One region of the Cellulosimicrobium sp. EB106-03-01-XG111 genome, then DNA from elsewhere that is predicted to be linked to it. Evidence: riboswitches for the same ligand, from Rfam matches in the RefSeq annotation. Region 1 holds a riboswitch; each other region holds the start of a gene.
What was found. A riboswitch is a leader RNA that binds a small molecule or an ion and turns the genes downstream of it on or off. The one in region 1 is predicted to bind S-adenosylmethionine.
Positions count from the first base shown of each region.

Region 2: another riboswitch for S-adenosylmethionine. It lies ahead of AC3WT4_RS17755 (NAD(P)H-dependent oxidoreductase); the one in region 1 lies ahead of AC3WT4_RS08095 (LLM class flavin-dependent oxidoreductase).
Region 3: another riboswitch for S-adenosylmethionine. It lies ahead of AC3WT4_RS00230 (methylenetetrahydrofolate reductase); the one in region 1 lies ahead of AC3WT4_RS08095 (LLM class flavin-dependent oxidoreductase).

Region 1 is NZ_JBYTEQ010000006.1:225,200-227,453, forward strand. Features, by position in the region: gene AC3WT4_RS08090 (TetR/AcrR family transcriptional regulator) at 1-603, opposite strand, end outside; SAM riboswitch class IV at 774-881, shown strand; gene AC3WT4_RS08095 (LLM class flavin-dependent oxidoreductase) at 1,229-2,254, shown strand, end outside.
Region 2 is NZ_JBYTEQ010000026.1:339-2,592, reverse strand. Features, by position in the region: gene gdhA (NADP-specific glutamate dehydrogenase) at 1-990, opposite strand, end outside; SAM riboswitch class IV at 1,228-1,330, shown strand; gene AC3WT4_RS17755 (NAD(P)H-dependent oxidoreductase) at 1,385-1,984, shown strand; gene AC3WT4_RS17750 (flavin reductase family protein) at 1,981-2,254, shown strand, end outside.
Region 3 is NZ_JBYTEQ010000001.1:51,784-54,037, forward strand. Features, by position in the region: gene metE (5-methyltetrahydropteroyltriglutamate--homocysteine S-methyltransferase) at 1-73, opposite strand, end outside; gene AC3WT4_RS00230 (methylenetetrahydrofolate reductase) at 106-1,167, opposite strand; SAM riboswitch class I at 1,173-1,275, opposite strand; gene AC3WT4_RS00235 (sodium/solute symporter) at 1,487-2,254, opposite strand, start outside.

The sequences.
Region 1 (2,254 bases):
GATGACGAGGACCCCGGCCATGAGCGCGCCCACGAGCATCTCGATCTCGAGCGGGTCGACGTCCGGGTGCCGGCGCGTGGTGGCCGCGACGAGGCGCTCGGCGAGGTGGGTGAAGGTGCGCACGACCATCGTCGTGACGCGCGGCGTGGGCTCGGTCGCGGTGCCGCCGAGGGCGCGCGTGAGGTAGGCCATGGGGCCGACGAGGTCCGTGCCGCGCAGCGCCGCGGTGACGTCGTCGAGGGGCGTGGGGCGGTCGGTGCCCGGCTCGGCCGCGCTCGCCCCGAGCGTCTCGACGACCGAGCCCAGCACGTCCTCGCAGACCTCGACCACGACGTCGTCGAGCGACGCGAAGTGGTTGAAGATCGTGCGGCGCGCGACGTCGGCCCGTGCCGCGAGCTCGTCGACGGTGAAGCGCGCGCCGCCCTTCTCCTCCATGAGCGTCGCGGCGGCGGCGACGATCGCGCGGCGGTGGCGCGCGCGCAGGGCCGCGCGGCGGTCGGGAGCCGCGGCGTCCGGAGCGGGGGCGTCCGGGCCGGGGGCGGCGAGGTCGGCGGCGTCCGTCACGGGCGCGGTCGGGCGCTCGGGTCCGGGCAGGGGAGGCACCTCTTGACACTAGGTGCATCGATGCACTCGGTGCAAACGAGAGCCGTCGGCGCTCAAAGTTGACCGATCAAGTCCAGTATGTGGGAAGGTCCCGGCGGTGCGTTGACACCCTCCGTGCCCGCTCGTAAGTTCCCGCGCAACCGAGGTCCACGGACCTCGGCACAGGACATGGTCATGAGCTCCGACGCCAAGCCCCGGCTCGTCGGACGGCAACCCTCCCGCGCGGCGGGGTGCCCCGGGTGAGGACCAGGTCCCGCGACGCGCGACCCGCGCGGTGCGGGGCAACGACGCGGCGCCCGGCGACGGGCACGAAGGAGACGGACGATGGACCGGCGACAGTCGAGCACCGCGGTGAGCACCCCGCACGCGCCGACGTGCCCCTGTCCGGTCCGCGGTGCAGCCGTCGTCTCCTGTCCGGTCGGCGCCCCCGCGCGCGTCACCTGTTGTCGCTGACGACGCCCCGCTCCTGACGCCGCGCGCGCCTGTGCGCACGCCCTGACGGGCCTCCCTCCGGCCTCCCCGGCCCCGCCCTGCCGCCCCGCGGCGGGGCGACCCTGCCCACCCCCTGGCACCCCGCCGCGCCCTGAGTGTGCGGTCGGCGCCTGTCCCAGAACGGATCCTCGCGATGCCCGACCCCCGCCCCGCCCGCACCGTCCACCTGGGCGTCGACCTCACCGACGCCGGTGCGCACCCCGCCGCCTGGCGGACCGTGGGCTCCCAGGCCCAGCGCCTGTTCGACGCCAAGCGCCTCGTCGAGCTCGTCGCCACCGCCCAGCGCGGCCTGCTCGACCTCGTCACGCTCGACGACGCGTTCACCCTCCAGCCGGGCCGCAACGGGTCCGTGCGCGGCCGGCTCGACGCCGCGCTCGTCGCGTCCCGGCTCGCTCCGCGCAGCGCGGGCATCGGCCTCGTTCCGACCGTCACGACCACGCACACCGAGCCGTTCCACGTCTCCAAGGCGGTCGCGACGATCGACCACGTGAGCTCCGGCCGCGCGGGGTGGCAGGTCGGGTGGTCCACGACCCCGGCCGAGGCCGCGGCCTTCGGGCGCAAGGGCGCCCAGGACGAGCCCGACGCCGTCGCCGAGGCGGACGAGGCGGTCGAGGTCGTCACGCGGCTCTGGGACTCGTGGGAGGACGACGCCGAGATCCGCGACGTCGCGACGGGCCGGTTCGTGGACCGCGAGAAGCTGCACTACGTCGACCACGAGGGCATCCGGTTCGCGGTCAAGGGGCCGTCGATCACCCCGCGCCCGCCGCAGGGCCAGCCGCCCGTCGTCGTGCGGGCGAGCACGCCGGCGTCGCTCGACCTCGCGGCCCGCCGGGCCGACGTCGTCCGGGTCCGCGCCGCGACCCGCGACGAGGCCACCGCGATCCGGTCGCAGGTGCGCGACGCGGCCGCGGACGCCGGGCGCGACCCCGACACGCTCCGGGTCCTCGTCGACGCCTACGTCGTCGTCGGCGACACGCGGGCGAGCGCGCAGGCCCGCCTCGACCTGCTCGAGGACCTCGAGGGCGTCTCGTGGGACACGGACTCGCTGACGCACGTGGGCACAGCGCGCGACCTTGCGGCGACGGTCGAGGAGTGGGCGCACGCCGGCGCCGCCGACGGCTTCCTGCTGCGGCCGTCGTCGCTGAGCACGGACCTCGAC
Region 2 (2,254 bases), on a different contig from region 1:
CTTGGCCGCCGCCTCGTCGAGCTCGTTCTGCGTCGCGCACGGGAGCGCGACGTCGCACGGCACGTCCCAGATGGACCCGTCGGTGACGACGCGGGCCCCGGGCCGGCGCGCGGCGTAGTCGGCGACGCGCCCGCGCTCGACCTCCTTGATCTGGCGCAGGAGCTCGAGGTCGACCCCGGCCTCGTCGACGACGTAGCCCGACGAGTCGGAGAACGCGACCACGTTCGCGCCGAGCTGCTGCGCCTTGGCCGTCGCGTAGATCGCGACGTTGCCGGAGCCCGAGACGACGACGCGGCGCCCGTCGAGCGCCTGCCCGCGCGTCTCCAGCATGTTCTGCGCGAAGAGGACCGTGCCGTAGCCCGTGGCCTCCGTGCGGACGAGCGAGCCGCCCCACGAGATGCCCTTGCCCGTGAGGACGCCGGACTCGTAGCGGTTGGTGATGCGCTTGTACTGCCCGAAGAGGTAGCCGATCTCGCGGCCGCCCACGCCGATGTCGCCCGCGGGGACGTCCGTGTTCTCGCCGATGTGGCGGTAGAGCTCGGTCATGAACGACTGGCAGAACCGCATGACCTCGCCGTCGGACCGCCCGCGCGGGTCGAAGTCGGAGCCGCCCTTGCCGCCGCCGATGGGCATGCCCGTGAGCGAGTTCTTGAAGATCTGCTCGAAGCCGAGGAACTTCACGATGCCGAGGTAGACCGACGGGTGGAACCGCAGGCCGCCCTTGTACGGGCCGAGCGCCGAGTTGAACTCGACGCGGAAGCCGCGGTTGATCTGCACGCGCCCGGTGTCGTCCACCCACGGGACCCGGAAGATGATCTGGCGCTCCGGCTCGCACACGCGCTCGAGGACGGCGGCCTCGACGTAGCGCGGGTGCTTGCGCAGCACGGGGCCGAGCGAGTCGAAGACCTCGCGCACGGCCTGGTGGAACTCGGCCTCGCCGGGGTTGCGACGCAGGACCTCGTCGTAGACGGACTGCAGTCGGCTGTCCATGGGTACTCCTCGTCTGACGCGGGCGGAACTCCTGCTGACGGTACGCCTGTGCCAGAAGCTCCCGTCACACCGTCTCACTCCGCGCGCACCGGCACGGGCGGCCGCGGAGCCGGGTCGGCCCGCACGAGGCGGCACCGGGCGGCACGAGGGGCACCGGCGACGACACATCCGTCCACCCACTGAGAAACCCTACCGATCCGGTGCAGTTTCCCGAGGCGGTTGCTATACCCGTCCCCAGGTCACGAGCGCCAGCGCCAAGCCCCGGCTCGCTGGCCGGCAACCCCCTGTCACGGCGGGGTGCTCCGGGAGATGACCAGGCCGGGCCCGGCCTGCCCCGCCACCGGCGAGGACGGCCCGCACGGCAAGCGTGATCGACGACTACTGCGAGGTGCACATGACCCACCACCCCACCCACCCGACGGTGCTCGCCGTCTCGGGCAACCCGCGGCCCGGCTCGCGCACGCTCGGCGCCGCCGAGACGGTCGCGCGCCGCGTCGCCGACGTCCTCGGCACGGCCGACGTCGCCACGGTCGACCTGGCGTCGTTCGCCGCCGAGGTGCTCGCCGCCGACCACCCGGCGGCCGACGTCGCCCGCGCGCAGCTCGCCCGGGCGACGGTCGCCGTCGTGGCGACCCCGGTCTACAAGGCGTCGTACACCGGGCTGCTCAAGGCCTTCCTCGACCTCTACGGCCCCGACGGGCTCGCGGGCGTCGTCGTGGTCCCGCTCGTCGTGTCGGGGAACCCGGCGCACGCGCTCGTCGGGGAGGTGCACCTGCGGCCCGTGCTCGTCGAGCTCGGCGCCGTCGTCCCGACCCGGTCGCTCACGGTCACCGAGCCGCAGCTCGCGGACCTGGGGCCGGTCGTGGACGCGTGGCTCGCGCGCGAGGGCGACGCCCTGCGCCGCGCCACGGCACCGCTCCCCCCGGCGGGGGACCTCCCGTCGGCCCGCACCGACGAGGCCGTCGCGGACGCGTTCGCGGGGGTGGCCCGATGACCGCCGAGCTCACCCACCTGGAGGCCCTCCTGGCCGAGCAGGACGAGCCCCAGCTCTCCCCCGACGAGTACAAGGCCGTGTTCCGCGGCCACCCCGCGGGCGTCGCCGTCGTCGCGCTCGAGCACGGCGACCGCCTCGTCGGCTTCACCGCGACGTCCGTCATCTCCGTCTCGGCCGCGCCCCCGCTGCTCGTGTTCTCGCTCGCGTCCACGTCGTCGTCGTGGCCCGCGGTCTCGACGGCGCGCACGCTGACCGTGAGCTTCCTCGCCG
Region 3 (2,254 bases), on a different contig from region 1:
GCGGGTAGCCGAGCACGGTCCCGGCGGGGAATCCGACCGGGTTCTGGGTAGGGGAGGGTACGGAAGTGGCCATGATCGAAACCTCTTGCTGGTCCGGAGGACCGGTCAGACGGGCGCGCCGTGCGTGGCGGCGCTCGTCGTGGGCAGGGAGGTGCCGGTGACCCACGGCCCGCTGGCCAGGTCCGGGACGAGCGGGGCGGCGGCGGCGCTGGCGCCGCCCCCGGTCCCGCCCGACCCGCCGCCGAGGTGGACACCCTCGAGCAGGTCAAGAGCGGCGCGGTGCTTGTTGAACGTGTACACGTGCAGACCGGGCGTGCCCGCGTCGAGGACGCGCTGCGCGAGGTCGACCGAGTACGCGATCCCGTAGGCGTGCTGCGCCTCCGGGTCGGGCAGGGCGTCGAGCGCGTCCAGCAGGTGCTGGGGCGCGCGCACGCCCGTGAGCTCCTCGACGCGACGGAGCCGCGCGGGCTCCGTCGTGGGCAGCAGCCCGGCGAGGATGGGGATCGTCACGCCGGCCGCACGGGCCTCGGCGACGAAGTCGGTGTACGACGACGCGTCGTAGAAGAGCTGCGTGATCGCGAAGCTCGCGCCGGCCTGCTGCTTCTGCCACAGGCGGCGCACCTCCTGGGTGCGGCTCGTGCCGGCGGCGGGGTTGCCGTCGCAGAACGTCGCGACGGCGATCGTCAGCGGCCGGGCCGCGCCGCGCAGCGCGACGGCCGGGTCGGACGCGCAGCGCGACGCCTCGACCTCGCGCAGCAGGGCGACGAGCTCGGTCGACGACCGGACGCCGTCGGGCGCGGGCTGCCAGTCCGGCTGGTCACGCGGCGGGTCGCCTCGCAGCGCGAGGAAGCTCCGCACGCCCTCGTCGAGGAAGTCGGTGATGACCGACTCCACGTCCTCGCGCGACGCCCCGACGCACGTGAGGTGCGCGATCGGCAGCACGGGCGTGCCCTGGAGCAGCCGTCCCACGACCTGGCGCGCGGTCGCGCGGTCGGTGCCCGCCGCGCCGTACGTCACGGACACGAAGTCGGGGTGCGTCGCGACGAGACGGCGTGCCGTCTCCCAGAACTTCGGGGCCGCGTCCGGTCGGCGCGGGGGCATGAGCTCGAACGACACCGTCGGCCGCGGACGGCCCGGACGGTGCGCGAAGGGTGCCTCTGAGGTCATGCGTCACTCCATCGACCCTGGCGTTAGCACCTTTGTCCTCGGGAGGCTTCCGTCGGCGGGTTGCTGCGGTGTCGTCGAGCCAGGACTCTCGACCGCTCTGGATGGTTGCCACGATCCTACGACCCATCCGACATGCGGTCGAGAGCGCCCGCCAGGTGAGATGCGGAGGGATCAGTCGGAGGCGTACCGACGTCCCGCGCTACAGATCGCAGTCTCTCTACGCGACGAATTTCAGGTTTCCTCCGCTACAGATCTCAGGTGCTCGAGCGATGTCCCAGACGCCGAGCGTGGCGACGGGTCGTCGTCGGCCTTCCGGGTCTCAAGCCCGCCGGCGCTCGGGCACATGCAGACGCCGGAGGAACCGGTCGGTGCGCAGCGGCGGGCCGCGCCGGTCGAGGAGCGACACGACGACGACGGTCGCCGTCGCGAGCGGGATGGTCCAGGCGGCGGGCTGGGCGAGCAGGGCGCGCACGACGCCGGGGACGCCGTCGGCCGTGTCGCCGGACGGTCTCCCGTACCCCGTGGCGACGAGCGCGGACGACGCGAGCAGCGCCGTCGCGCACAGGACGGCCCCCACGACCATGCCCGCCACCGCGCCGCGCGCGGTGAGGCCGCGCCACCAGACGCCGAGCAGGATGACGGGGGACAAGGCGGACGCGGCGAAGACGAACACCGTCCCGACGCTCGTCACGAGGCCCTGCGGGATGGTGACGAGCGCGAACGCGAGCGGGATGAGCGTGCACGCGACCGCCGACCACCGGAAGGACCGCACGGTGCCGCCGAACAGGTCCTGGCTCACGACGCCCGCCAGCGCTACCACGAGCCCGGACGACGTCCCGAGGAACGCGGCGAACGCCCCGGCGACGACGAGCGCGGCGAGCAGCTCGCCGCCGAGCCCGGGCACGAGGCGGGTCGGCAGCGTGAGGACGACGGTGTCCGCGACGCCGGGCGCCGCGAGGTCGGGCGCGACGACCCGCGCCACGAGCCCGAGCGTGCTCGACACCATGTAGAACACGCTGATCATGACGAGCACGACGACGGTCGTGCGGCGGGCCGAGCCGCCGTCGGGCGAGGTGTAGAAGCGCAC